Regions from separate parts of the Brevibacterium sp. LE-L genome, predicted to be linked through region 2. Evidence: predicted binding sites of a transcription regulator. Region 2 holds the regulator's gene; the other holds the start of a gene.

Region 1 (7,191 bases), 370 kb from region 2:
TCGCCGAGGCGGTGCGCCGCATCCTCGACGCGATCGAGACCAAGGCCCAAGTATGAGCGAAGGCCGCGAGGACGCGACCGTGCAGGACAACAGCGGCGGCCGCCTCGGTGAGGGGATTCCCTATCCCGAGGCCGCCGCCGGGTTCCCCGGTGAGCCCGACGGCTTCCAGCGCCTGTGGACCCCGCACCGGATGGTCTACATCGACGGTCAGGACAAGCCGAAGGATGCGGGGGAGTCCCAATGTCCGTTCTGTTCGGCTCCGTCGAAGACCGACGCCGAGGGGCTCATCGTCGCCCGCGGCGAGACGGTGTTCGCCGTGCTCAACCTCTACCCGTACAACCCCGGCCACCTGCTCATCTGCCCCTACCGGCACGTGGCCGACTACACCGATCTCACCGCCGACGAGACGAACGAACTCGCCCGGTTCACGCAGAAGGCGATGCGCGTCATCCGCGCCGTGTCCGGCCCCCACGGATTCAACCTGGGAATGAACCAGGGCCCCGTCGCCGGTGCCGGCATCGCCGCGCACCTGCACCAGCATGTGGTGCCGCGGTGGGGTGGAGATGCGAACTTCCTGCCCGTGATCGCGCAGACGAAGGCCCTGCCGCAGGTGCACGCCGATGTGCAAGCGCGGCTGTCAGAAGAATGGAACAGATGAACCCCGAAGACCTCGACACACTGGCCGAATACTCCTCACCCGTGCTGCGCGGCGACGAAGCCGTCATCACGATCCGCAGACCCGACCTCGAATCGAACAGCTACCTGTCCCAGCTGTTCACCCTGACCGCAGACGACTCGCGTCGGCTGACGCATGCCTGGCACGATTCGTCCCCGCTGGTCGGCCCGAATCGGTCCGGATACCTCAGCGCGGAGAAGAAGTCGGCTCCGCAGCTCCACGTCGGCGCCACCCTGGAGACGGCGCACCAGATCACGGACAGCCACCTCGGCGTGTCCGAATTCGCCCTCGACGATGCAGGATCCCGCGCCCTCTACATCGCCCGCGCCGCCGAGCCCGGCCGCTACGGTCAGGACGAGGACATCCCCGCCGCCGAGGAGGCCCCGCGCCGGATCACCTCCGCGGCCTATCTGAGCAACGGCCTCGGGTACACGAACGACCGACCCGCCCGCGCCTTCCTCGTCGATCTCGCCGAACCCGGAACGGGCACGGTCGGAATCCGCGGTGCCGGGGAAGTTCCGCTCTCAACGCTTCTGAACGCACCGGTGACCGATGTCCACGATCCGCAGTTCTGCCCATCCGGAACCCGGATGTCCGTGGTCTCGGCACTCCACCCCGACGAAGGCCAGCCGGATCTGCGTTCGACGGTGTGGCTGCTCGGGGGCGAGGAGCCGACCCCGCTGCAGCTGCCGCGGATGAGCGTGAGCATGCATATCTGGCTCGACGAGGACTCCGTTCTGCTGATGGGAAATGATCTCACCCGCGATGAACTCGACTTCGTCGGACAGATGCCCGGGCTCTACGTCCACGAGCTGCGCACCGGAACCACACGGCGCCTGACCGACCCGGAGACCGTGGCGCTGGCCCCCATCCGCCCGCAGATCCGCGGGGGAGCGGCCATCGCCGTCATCGACACCGATGGGGCGTCCCGGCTCGTGAGCATCGACCTTGGCGCCGAGGAGATCGGCATCGACGAACTCGACTTCCTCAGTGATGACACGACCGTCATCAACGGCTTCGACATCGCGGATTCGACTCTCGTGTTCACCGGGGCGACCCCGAACTCACCTGCTGTGCTCGGCAAGATCGAACTCGACTCCGCCGCGGCCGCGGTCATCGTCAAGGAACACCCGGCACCGGCGAACTCCGTGACCCCGCAGGTCCTGCGCGTCGACGGCGAGGGCGGCTCCATCACCGGATGGTTGGCCACGCCGGAAGGACAGGGACCGTTCCCCGTCATCCTCAACATCCACGGCGGACCCTTCGCCCAATACACACACTCCTGGTTCGACGAGACCCAAGTGCTCACCTCGGCCGGCTACGCGGTCGTGTACTCGAACCCCCGCGGCTCGGGAGGCCGCACCCGCAGCTGGGGCACCGCGGTCCAAGGCGATATGGCGGCCCCGGCGATGTCCGATGTGCTCGCCGTGCTCGACTCTGCCCTGGAGACCGAACCCAACCTCGACCGGAATCGGATCGGCATCCAAGGCGGCTCCTACGGCGGCTACCTCACCGCCATGACCATCGCCGCCGACCACCGCTTCCGCGCCGCGATCGTCGAGCGCGGATACCTCGATCCCGACAGCTTCGTCGGCACCTCCGACATCGGACGCTTCTTCACCGAGGAGTACACGAGCCGCAGCCGCGAGGCCATCGCCGCCCAATCGCCGCTGGCCCACGCCGACCAGGTCGGAACCCCGACCCTGGTGATGCATTCGGAACTCGACTTCCGGTGCCCGCTCGAACAGGCCCAGCAGTACTATGCGGCTCTGCAGCGAGCCGGAGTCGACACGGAGATGCTCATCTTCCCCGGGGAGAACCACGAGCTCTCCCGTGCCGGGCAGCCACGCCATCGTCGACAGCGCTTCGAAGCCGTGCTCGACTGGTGGGACCGACATCTGGCGGCCCCCGCCGGACGGGCATGACCGTCGAGTTGGTCGGGAAGGCACGGTGCCGGTATCGTGCTCTCGACCCCTGTCGCGCTCTTGCCGAAAACCCCCAGCATCATTATTCTGCAAACACCTGCGTCCCCTCGTCGTCGACCACTGGAGAACCATGAAACCTCGTAAAGCCTCAAGGGTCGTATTACTCAATGAGCGCGACGAGGTTCTCCTGATCAGGGCCCAGGATCTGCTGACCCCGAGTCACCAATGGTGGATGACTTGTGGCGGCGGCTCCGAACTCGGCGAATCGGCCGCACAGACGGCGGCTCGCGAACTCGCCGAAGAGACCGGCATCGAATGCGAGCCGCACGAACTCATCGGCCCCCTGGCCACGCGTGACGAGGTCTTCAAGTTCACCGAGAAGTCACTGCGTCAGCTCGAGACCTACTTCGCGTTCCGGACGGCAGAGGACATCGAGCTCGAAGATGCGGTGTGGACGGACATCGAGAAGCGCAGCCTGCTGGAATTCCGGTGGTGGACCCGTGACGAACTCATGGCGACGACCGAAACGATCTATCCGAAGAATCTGCTCAGCCTCATCGATCTGGCGACGACCGGATCCGTGCCCGAGGTGCCGTTGGTCATCGACTGATGCGGGGCCACCCGCACCGTTGAAGCGGCGGGGACGGGCCCGGGCAGAGCGGAGAGCCTCGAGGAGCGTATAGACTTGAGAGGCTGTAACTACAGGAAGGAACACCAGTGGCAGGTCATTCCAAATGGGCAACGACTAAGCACAAGAAAGCGGCCATCGATGCCAAGCGCGGCAAACTCTTCGCCAAGCTGATCAAGAACATCGAGGTTGCGGCTCGCAACGGTGGACCTGACCCCGACGGCAACCCGACGCTCTTCGACGCCATCCAGAAAGCGAAGAAGAACTCGGTCCCCGCAGACAACATCACCCGCGCGGTCAAGCGCGGAGGCGGCCTCGACGGCTCGGGCGTCAACTACGAGACGATCATGTACGAAGGCTACGCCGATGGCGGAGTCGCCCTCCTTATCGAATGCCTCACCGACAACCGCAACCGTGCCACCTCCGAGGTCCGCGTGGCCGTGACCCGCAACGGCGGTTCGATGGCCGACCCGGGCTCGGTGACGTACAACTTCAACCGCAAGGGCGTCATCATCGTCAACGCCGCGGAGACCGACGAAGAATCGATCCTCCTGGCGACCATGGACGCCGGTGCCGAAGAGGTCAAGGACGAAGGCGAGAAGTTCGAGATCATCTGCGAGGCCACCGACCTCGTGGCTGTGCGGACGGCACTCGTCGACGCCGGCATCGACTACGACTCGGCCGAGGCCTCCTTCGTGCCTGGGCTCGAAGTCAGTCTCGATGCCGAGACCGCGCAGAAGGTCTTCACCCTCATCGATGCGCTCGAAGACTGCGACGACGTGCAGAACGTGTACTCGAACGCCGATGTCAGCGATGAGGTCCTCGCCGAACTCGACGCCTGATGCGCATCCTCGGCGTTGATCCCGGACTCACCCGCTGCGGGCTCGGTGTCATCGACACCCTGCCCGCACGGAAGGTGAAGATGGTCGCCGTCGACGTGCTGCGGACCCCGTCCGCGGACTCCGTCGACCTGCGCCTCGGATCCATCGCCGAGGCGTTCGACCAATGGTTGGACACCTACCGACCGGACGTCGTCGCCATCGAACGGGTCTTCGCCCGCAACGACGTCTCGACGATCATGGGCACAGCGCAGGTGTCCGGGCTGACGATGGGACTGGCCGCCCGCCGTGGCCTGCCCGTGGCCATGCACACGCCCTCGGAAGTCAAAGCCGCGACCACGGGATCCGGTCGCGCCGATAAGAAGCAGGTCACCACCATGGTGACGCGGATCCTCGGGCTCGACTCCCCGCCGAAGCCCGCCGACGCCGCGGATGCACTGGCGATCGCCATCTGCCATTCCTGGCGCGGGGCGCTGTCGGCGCAATCGACTCCGGGCAAGAACAAGGACCTCACCGAACGCAAGGCCGGCGGTCGGGAGGGCTCTGGGCTGACGAAGGCCCAGCAGCAGTGGGCAGACGCCATGCGCAAGGCCAAATAGTCGCCGGAACCAGCGGCATCGCGGGGTCTCTGGCGTGCCGGGACGAACGGTCAGCAGCGTTACTGCTAACCTGGATTCGTACACGTGTTCCCACCTGAAAGGCAGTCCGTGATCAGTTTCCTCAGCGGTACGGTGCATCGGATCGCAGCTGACCACCTCGTCGTGCTCACCTACGGGGTCGGCCGCAAGGTCCACGTCACCCCCGACACCCTGGCGAGCACCCGACACGGTGCGGAGATCGAACTGGTCACCAGCCTCGTGGTGCGCGAAGACTCGATGACGCTCTACGGTTTCGCCACCGAAGACGAGAACCACACCTTTGACGTCCTCCTCTCCATCTCCGGCATCGGCCCCCGCCTGGCCATGGCGATCCTGTCCGTTATGGGCCCCGACGAGCTCGCCGCCGCGATCGCGAATCAGGATGCGAACGCGCTCACCCGGGTTCCCGGCATCGGGAAGAAGGGCGCATCGCGGATCATCCTCGAACTCGAGAACAAGCTGCCGAAGCTCACCGCCTCGAGCCCGGGACCGACCCTGTCCTTCGGCGGCGGCAACCAGCAGGTCGTCGACGCCCTCGTGGGACTCGGGTGGAAGGAAGCACAGGCCGAGCAGGTCGTCGCCGACGTCGTCGAGGAGACCGGTGCTGAGGCCGGGACCTCCGTCATCCTCAAGGCCGCGCTCAAGGTGCTGGGTGCGAAGAAATGACCGGATCGTTCGAACCCGGAACAGGCGGCGATGGTGTCGACTCCTATGAGATGGAATTCGGCGATCAGTCGATGACCGGCGCCGAACGCGACCGTCTCGTCTCCGGGCAGGCCGAGACGGCCGAACGCGACGCCGAGGCGGCACTGCGCCCGAAGGGCCTGGCCGACTTCATCGGTCAGCCCCAGGTGCGCGAACAGCTCTCACTCGTCCTCGACGCGGCGAAGGCCCGGCAGAAGGCCCCCGACCATGTGCTGCTCTCCGGCCCACCCGGGCTCGGCAAGACCACACTGGCGATGATCATCGCCCACGAGATGAACGCGAGCCTGCGTGTGACCTCCGGTCCGGCCGTCCAGCACGCCGGGGACCTCGCGGCCATCCTGTCCTCACTCGAAGAGGGCGAAGTGCTCTTCATCGACGAGATCCACCGGATGGCGCGCGCTGCCGAAGAGATGCTCTATGTGGCGATGGAGGACTTCCGCGTCGACGTCATCGTGGGCAAGGGACCCGGAGCCACTGCCATCCCGCTCGACCTCCCGCAGTTCACTCTCGTCGGAGCCACGACCCGCTCCGGACTGCTGCCGGCGCCGCTGCGTGACCGTTTCGGTTTCACCGCACTCCTCGACTTCTACTCCAGCGTCGATCTGCTCACCGTGCTGCAGCGTTCGGCCCGGATGCTCGGCATCGAGGCGGATCTCGCCGGGCTGAAGGAGATCTCCACCCGCTCCCGTGGGACCCCGCGCGTTGCGAATCGGCTGCTGCGTCGCGTCCGCGACTGGGCGCAGGTGCGCGGCAGCGGCGTCATCGACGAGGAGGCCGCGGTGAATGCGCTGCGTGTCTACGAAGTCGATACGCTCGGGCTCGACCGCCTCGATCGATCTGTCCTCCACGTGCTGTGCAAACGCTTCGGCGGGGGGCCGGTGGGTCTGGGAACACTGGCCGTCTCCGTCGGAGAGGAAGCCGATACCGTCGAAACGGTGTCCGAGCCGTACCTCGTGCGCGAAGGGCTCATCAGCCGCACTCCACGCGGACGTGTGGCCACCTCGGCAGCCTGGAAGCATCTGGAAATGCAGATCCCAGCAAACTATGAGTACTGAACCCCGCAAATGAGTTCGCCTTGGACAGTGAGGACGAACTAAGCTGGTTCACTGGTTCATTCATATGAAAGGCTGATATCTGTGGATTTGTTGATCCCTCTTGCGCTTGCCGCGCTGCTGATCTTTTTCCTATTCAATTCTCGACGTAAGCAGAAGGCGCGTGCGGAGCAGATCAAGACGGGTCTGGTGCCCGGAGCGACCGTGATGACGACCTTCGGCGTCTTCGGCACCGTGCTGTCGATCGACGAGGAGAGCAACCAGGTGACCATCGAATCGGGTCCCGGCACCGTTCTGCGCGTCCACCGCCAGGCCATCGGCCAGATCGAGAACCCCGAGGCTGCCGCCGCAGCCCCCGTCGACGCTCCCGTCGCCGACGCTGCTGAGACGGACGTCGATGTCGACGACCAGGACGAGAAGCCGGCGATCACCGATGCCGAACTCGACGCCATGAACGCACGCAAGCGCGCCGAACAGGATGCCCCTGACGACGATGCCGTCGCCGCCGAGGACGATGAGGCCGCGGCCTCCGACTCCGATGCCGGGGACTCGGCTGAGGCCGAAGACGCCGCCGAGGCGGATGCCGAGTCCTCCGATTCGGACTCCGACAAGAACAACTGACTCGTCCTCGCACTCTGCTCCCAATCGAAAGCTGAAACGTGTCCGATATCGAAGAAAAGCCACGTCCTGGTTTGCGCTTCCTGTGGCTGACGATCATCACCTTGGTG
Region 2 (7,191 bases):
GAGGACCGCGGCGACGATCCACAGCAGCGCGGTGCGGGCCACCGCGGCACGTCCCGGCGTCATGGTGGCGGCGCTGGCCTGCAGCTTCGTCATCGAACTCGTCGGGATATTGCCGTCGACGTCTTCGGCGGCGACGGTTTCGAGCAGGAGACCTTCGAGCACATCGGGCAGGTTCTTCAGAGCCAGCCCGGCGGGAACATCGGATTCGCGGTTGCCGTGACGGTAATGTCCGGCATCGATCTGCTCTTCACTGCGGACGAGGAGGAGGACCTCATGTTTGCCCGCGAGCTTCGAGATCGCGGCAGCCGCCTCGTTGCCGGCCTGCACATCGGTGTCGGCGAGGACGATTCCGGTGAACTCCCCGATCGGAACGATGGTGCCGTGGATGTTCGACAGCACGCAGGCTGCGGCCAGCTGCTGGGCGACCCCGAAGGGGGTCACGAGAACGGTCGTGCTCACAGGACTCCCTTGGTGCTGGGAACGGAATTGCTGCGGGGGTCTTCTTCCACGGCTTCGCGCAGGGCACGGGCGAAGGCCTTGAACTGGGCTTCGACGATGTGGTGCGGATCGCGACCGCGCACGAGGTCGAGGTGGACGGTCAGTCCGCCGTGGAAGGCGATGGATTCGAGCGAGTGGGAGGTCATCGAACCGGTGAAGTGACCGCCGATGAGGTGGTACTGCTGACCGTCGGGTTCGCCTGCGTGGACGAAGTAGGGGCGACCGGAGACGTCGACGACACACTGGGCCAGGGCTTCGTCGAGTGGAACCGCGGCGAAGCCGTAGCGACGGATGCCGATCTTGTCGCCGAGGGCTTCACGCAGAGTCTGGCCGAGCACGATCGACGTGTCTTCGACGGTGTGGTGGACATCGATATGGGTGTCGCCGGTGGCAGTCACGTCGAGGTCGATCATCGAGTGCTTCGCCAGGGCGGTGAGCATATGGTCGAAGAACGGCACGCTGGTCGAGATGTTCGAGGTGCCGGTGCCGTCGAGGTCGACGGACACGGACACCGTGGACTCGGAGGTGGTGCGTGAGTTCTGGGCCTGCCTCATGGTGTGCCTTTCGTCGGGGCGGAGGATGACGGAGCTGAGCCGGAGGGAGCCGCGCTGGGAGCCGTTGAGCTGGGCGGAGACGTCGGTCGTTCGGCGAGGATGTCCGGGGACTCGGCGAGGATCTCATCGATGGCGCGAAGGAACGCGTCGGTCTCATCCTCGGTGCCGGCGTTGACGCGGGCGTGGCCGGCGATGCCGATGTCGCGGATGAGCACGCCGCGGTCGAGCAGCTCCTGCCACAGTCGTGCCGGTGAGGAGATGTTGCCGAAGAGCACGAAGTTCGAATCGCTGTCGTGGACGGTGAAGCCGACTTCAGCGAGATGCTCCGACATGCGGTTGCGGGAGTCGATGAGCCGGTCGACGTTGCCGAGCAGCACGTCGGCGTGTTCGAGGGCGGTGCAGGCAAGGACCTGTGTGACCTCGGACAGGTGGTAGGGCAGACGGACAAGGCGGAGGGTGTCGATGAGTTCGGGGGCGGCGATGGCATAGCCCAAGCGCAGCCCGGCACAGGCGAAGGCCTTGCTCATGGTGCGGGACACGACGAGGCGCGGACGGCCGTCGAGCAGGGTCATCGCCGAGGATGCGGCCGGGCGGGAGAATTCCGCGTAGGCCTCATCGACGATGACGATGCCCGAACAGTTCTCGTAGGCGGCGTCGATGACGTCGAGGCCGATCGAGGTGCCTGTCGGGTTGTTCGGGGTGCAGAGGAAGACGATATCGGGGTCGACCCGTGCGACCTCGGCGGCGACGGTCTCAGCGTCGAGGGTGAAGTCGTCCCTGCGGTCGACGTGCCTCCATTCGGCTCCGGTCCCGGTCGTGATGAGCGGATGCATGGAGTAGGACGGGGTGAAGCCGAGGACGGTGCGGCCCGGGCCGCCGAAGGCCTGGACGATGTGGCTGAGGACTTCGTTCGAACCGTTGGCTGCCCAGATCATGCCGGGTTCGAGTGCGACTGTGTCTCCTGCGCGTTCGTTGACACCGTTGAGATAGGTGACGAGGTGTTCGCGCAGCGCAGTGAATTCCCGGTCCGGGTAGCGGTTGAGCCCGGAGAAGTGATTGTTGACGGCGGCACGCATGCTGTCGACGACGACGTCCGGGAGCGGATAGGCGTTCTCATTGACGTTGAGCTGGACCGGCACGTCGAGGTGCGGAGCCCCGTAGGGCTTGAGCCCGACGAGGTCGGCACGCACTGGCAAAGATTCGATGTTTCCCACGCGATCAGTCTACCGAGAGACTCCCACCGCTCCGGCGGCGGGTCGAGCCTCGAGATCCGACATCGGAGCTCCGGCCCGATGCGGCCGAAAGCAGCTCCCCGGCGACCTCGCACGTTGCCACGCTGCGCGGCTGCCGGTCTCACCCGGCCGGCCCTCAGCGGACGGGGACGTCGAGGGTCTGGCCAGGGTGGACGGTCGGAGTCGTCAGATGGTTGATGTCGACGATATCGGCCACGACATCGCGGGTATCGCGATCAAGTCCGAGGCTCGAGGCCACGGTCCACAGCGACTCGCCTTCACCGACGACGACCGCGTCGGCTTCGATGCCGATGCTCTCGGATTCCGGTTCGGCGACCGCTGCGGCCGAGAACGACTGGGTGGCGAGGAGGAGCGCTCCGCCGATGACGACGAGAGCAATGAGCAGGGTCCGGAGAAGGCGAACCGCCTGGCGTCCACGAGTGGTCAGGCGCAGCCCGGTGTTCTGTGCAGACATCGCATTACCTCTTTCATTCGTACGATTCCACCAGCAATCGGTAGAACGTCTGTTCTATTCAACATGCCAATCGAACAAATGTCCAGTCCAACTCGAACATCTATGCGACAATGAGAGGGAACCAGCGTTGTTGATTGATCTGTCAGAACCATCTCAGCCGGCACTGACACGAGTATCTTCGAAGCGGAGATCACGGCGTCCAGCGGCAGGGAATAGAACGAAGGGAAACGAGCAATGGTTCAGAACAAACGAGGCAGAGGCCGGCCTCGCAACGAAGATGTTGCCAGTGAGATCGCTGCCGCTCGCAGCGATGACGACGAGATTCAGATCCCTGAGGGTTCGACCGGCGAAGACGACTTCCGCCTCACCCCACGTCAGCGTCTCGTGCTCGAAACCATCGAACGCGCTGTCGTGACCAACGGCTACCCGCCGAGCATGCGCGAGATCGGCAAGGCCGCCGGACTCGCTTCGCTCTCGAGCGTGGCCCACCAGCTCTCCCAGCTCGAACGTCTCGGTTATGTCCGCCGCGATCCGAAGCGCCCGCGCGCCATCGAGGTCGTCAATCCGTTCGAAGAGGAAGAGGCGGAGCGGGCGAAGTTCGAAGAGCTTGCCAACAACACCGTGCAGGTGCCGGTCGTCGGACGGATCGCCGCCGGTGGCCCGATCCTCGCCGAACAGGAAGTCGATGACATCTTCTCGCTGCCGACGCAGGTCGTCGGCTCCGGTGAGATGTTCCTGCTCAAGGTCGTCGGCGATTCGATGATCGAAGCCGCCATCTGCCACGACGACTGGGTGGTCGTGCGCAAGCAGCACACCGCGGACAACGGCCAGATCGTTGCGGCGCTGCTCGACGGCGAGGCGACCGTGAAGACGCTCAAGCGCAAGGCGGGTGAGCAGTGGCTGATGCCGCAGAACGAGAACTATGAGCCGATCGACGGCACCTACGCCCAGATCATGGGGCTCGTCGTCGCTGTCATCCGCCGCCTCTGAGCACACTGCCGGCGGCCCCGGCACTCAACGCTCGAACACAGAACGCCTGCGACCGGATCGGTCGCAGGCGTTCTGCCATTCAGGCGGAGCGATCGGTCGTCGAGGCGCAGTGCCTAGTCATTCCGTTTCGGACTCGGCGAGGCGGGCCAGGCTCGTGCGCACGAGCTGAGCGTTCGTCGTCGGCCACATCCGCGGCATCGAGTTGACGAGGAAGCCGGAGTACCGGGCCGAACGCAGCCGCGAATCGAGCACGGCCACCACTCCCCTGTCCTTGGTCGAGCGGATGAGCCGACCCGCTCCCTGTGCCAGACGCAGCGCGGCATGTGTGGCGGAGACGGCCATGAAGCCGTTGACACCCCGCTGATCGGCATCCCGCGCGCGGGCCTGCATGAGCGGGTCGTCGGGGCGCGGGAACGGCAGCCGGTCGATGATGACCAGCCGGTTCGTCCGGCCCGGCACGTCGACTCCCTGCCAGAGTGACATGGTGCCGAACAGGCAGGTCTGGTCATCGGCGGTGAATTGGGAGACGAGTGCGGGCAGGCCGTCATCTCCTTGGAGCAGGATCGGAAAATCGAATTTCTCCCGCAGGTGTTCGGCTGCGGCATTGGCCGCCGCCCGAGAGGAGAACAGTCCCAGTGCCCCGCCGTTCGAGGCTCTGACGAGCTCTTCGAGTTCGGTGAGCGCTTCGTCGCTCAGGCCGCTGCGTCCGGGTTTGGGCAGGTGGGAGGCGACGTAGAGGATGCCCTGTCTGCCGTAGTCGAAGGGCGAGCCGACGTCGAGGCTGTCCCATTTCGGGGCGTCGGGGCCGAAGAGTCCCAAGGATGCGGCGACCGCGTCGAAGTTCCCGCCCAAGGACAGAGTCGCCGAGGTGGCCACGACGGTGGACTCTTCGAAGATGCCCGAGCGCATGGTCCCGGCCACACTCAGGGGTGCGACGACGAGGTTCGTCGTCTCCTTCTCCCGGAATGTCGACCGCGAGAGCCAGATGACGTCGTTCTTGCCCGGATCGCAGAAGCGTTCGGCGAGTTCGAAGATCTCCTGACACCGGGCCTTGGCCATCTGCCGGCCGGCATCGGCGTCTTCGGTCTTGCCTCCGATGTCGTTGATGATCTGTCGGGCGGAGTCGCGGATCTGCGTCAATGCCAGCCCGAGGGCTTCGCTCATATGGAGGATGAGTCCTTCGGGCACCGAGGACTGTGCGCGTTCGAGTGCCGCCGCAGCGGAGTCGAGAAGGGAGACGACCCCGTCCTGGACGGTGGTGTGTTTGCGCACCGAACTCGTCGCGGCCGAGAGCATGCTCGTGTTGATCTGCCCGGACAGGGCGTTGGTCACCCGGTCCTTGAGCTCGTGGGCCTCGTCGATGATGATGACATCGTGTTCGGGCAGCACGTTCGATTCGCCGAAGGCGTCGATGGCCAGCAGCGCATGGTTGGTCACGACGATGTCCGCCTCGGCGGCCTTGTTCCGGGCGATCTCAGCGAAGCATTCGGTGAACAGGGGGCAGTTCGATCCGAGGCAGTCGAAGGCGTTGACGGACACCTGCGACCAGGCGCGGTCGCTGACACCGGGCATGAGGTCATCACGGTCACCGGTGTCTGTGGTCTTCTCCCAGGTGCGGATCCTCTGGATCTCCTCGCCCAGGCCGGAGCGTTCGGCCGGTTTGCGTCCCGCCTCGGCGTCAGCACCGAGGTCGAAGAGCATTCCTTCGCCTTCGTCGGGGTACCCGCCGGAGAGCTTGTGCTTGCATACATAGTTCCGTCGGCCCTTGAGCAGAGCGGCCCTCGGCAGCGGGTCGAGGTCCTTCTTCACGGCTTTGAACAGACGCGGCAGGTCACGGTGGATGATCTGCGTCTGCAGCGCCAGGGTCGCTGTCGATACGACGACCTTCCCGCCGGTGCGATTGACGTATTCGGCCGCCGGCACGAGGTAGGCCAGGGACTTGCCCGTGCCGGTGCCGGCCTGCACGAGCAGGTGGATGCCTTTGTCGACCGCCGAGGCGACCGCTTGAGCCATATCCTGCTGACCCTGCCTGGGCGATCCGCCGATGGCCCCAACGGCGGATTCGAGGAGGTCGTCGACAGCCTTCACTCGTCGATGACCAGGTCCGGACGCTGGAACTCACGCAGCTCGTCGACGATTTCGGCCGGCACCTTCACCTGCAGGCTCGTGCCTTCGGACCCGTGGGATTCGTGTTCGACGGTGCCCAGGGCGTAGATCTTCGACACGAGGTCGCCGCGTTCATAGGGGACGAGCAGCGTCATGTCGATGTCCGGGGCGGGAAGCCGACTCTCGATGGCCTCGACGAGGGCGTCGATGCCTTCCCTCGTCACGGCCGAGACGAACTGCGCCTTCGGATATTCCGCGCGCAGACCGGTGATCACGGCCTCCTCGGCGAGATCGGACTTGTTGAACACGAGGAGTTCGGGGATGTCCCCGGTCTCGACGTCTTTGAGGACTTCGCGCACGGCGTGGATCTGCCCGTGCGGGTCCGGGTGGGAGGCGTCGACGACGTGGAGGAGCAGATCCGAACCGGCGGCCTCCTCGAGCGTCGAGCGGAAGGCTTCGACGAGCTGGTGGGGCAGGTTGCGGACGAAACCGACGGTGTCGGTGTAGGTGAAGACGATGCCGTCGGCGGTCTTCGCCTGTCGGACGGTCGGGTCGAGGGTGGCGAACAGCGCGTTCTGCACCATCACCTCGGCATCGGTGAGCCGGTTGAGCAGGGAGGACTTGCCCGCGTTCGTGTATCCGACGATCGCGGCCGAGGGCACATGGTGGCGGGCGCGGTTCTTCCGCTTCGTCTCCCGTGACGGGGCCATTGCGGCGATCTCACGGCGCAGTTTGGACATGCGGGTGCGGATGCGGCGGCGGTCGAGTTCGATCTTCGTCTCACCGGGTCCGCGGGAGCCGATTCCGGCACCGCCGGCGACACGACCGCCGGCCTGCCGGGACAGCGACTCGCCCCAACCGCGCAGGCGCGGCAGGAGGTATTCGAGTTGGGCGAGTTCGACCTGGGCCTTGCCTTCACGGGATTTCGCATGCTGGGCGAAGATGTCGAGGATGAGGGCGACACGGTCGACGACCTTGACCTTGATGACGTCCTCGAGGCCGCGACGCTGGCTGGGGGCGAGCTCGGAGTCGATGATCACGGTGTCGGCGCCGACGGAGGCGACGATCTCGGCGAGTTCGTTCGCCTTGCCTTTGCCGAGGTAGGTGCCGGGGTCCGGTTTGTCACGGCGTTGGATGAGCGCGTCGAGGACGTCCGAACCGGCGGTTTCGGCCAGCGCCGCGAGCTCACGGATCGAGTTCTCGGCTTCGGCCTGAGTGGTGTTCCAGATGCCGGCGAGCACGACGCGTTCGAGTCGGACCTGGCGGTATTCGACCTCGGTGATGTCTTCGAGTTCGGTGGAGAGTCCGGCCACACGGGTGAGTGCGGCACGCTCGG

What was found. The regulator LexA, encoded in region 2, represses DNA repair genes until DNA is damaged. The targets are predictions, from matches to a motif close to TCGAACANNTGTTCGA.
Region 1: a site for LexA is predicted at 4,744-4,759, ahead of ruvA (Holliday junction branch migration protein RuvA). Genes of this name have one in related genera too.

What each region holds. Positions count from the first base shown of each region.
Region 1 covers NZ_CP189759.1:2,126,057-2,133,247, forward strand. Annotated here, with positions in the region: gene thrS (threonine--tRNA ligase) at 1-56, shown strand, start outside; gene ACQE2J_RS09460 (HIT family protein) at 53-658, shown strand; gene ACQE2J_RS09465 (alpha/beta hydrolase family protein) at 655-2,601, shown strand; gene ACQE2J_RS09470 (NUDIX hydrolase) at 2,732-3,211, shown strand; gene ACQE2J_RS09475 (YebC/PmpR family DNA-binding transcriptional regulator) at 3,319-4,071, shown strand; gene ruvC (crossover junction endodeoxyribonuclease RuvC) at 4,071-4,667, shown strand; gene ruvA (Holliday junction branch migration protein RuvA) at 4,776-5,372, shown strand; gene ruvB (Holliday junction branch migration DNA helicase RuvB) at 5,423-6,466, shown strand; gene ACQE2J_RS09495 (preprotein translocase subunit YajC) at 6,548-7,084, shown strand; gene secD (protein translocase subunit SecD) at 7,123-7,191, shown strand, end outside.
Region 2 covers NZ_CP189759.1:1,757,063-1,764,253, reverse strand. Annotated here, with positions in the region: gene ACQE2J_RS07935 (hypothetical protein) at 1-459, opposite strand, end outside; gene hisB (imidazoleglycerol-phosphate dehydratase HisB) at 456-1,052, opposite strand; gene ACQE2J_RS07925 (histidinol-phosphate transaminase) at 1,049-2,266, opposite strand; gene ACQE2J_RS07920 (LysM peptidoglycan-binding domain-containing protein) at 2,421-2,759, opposite strand; gene lexA (transcriptional repressor LexA) at 2,994-3,749, shown strand; gene ACQE2J_RS07910 (ATP-dependent DNA helicase) at 3,867-5,837, opposite strand; gene hflX (GTPase HflX) at 5,834-7,191, opposite strand, start outside.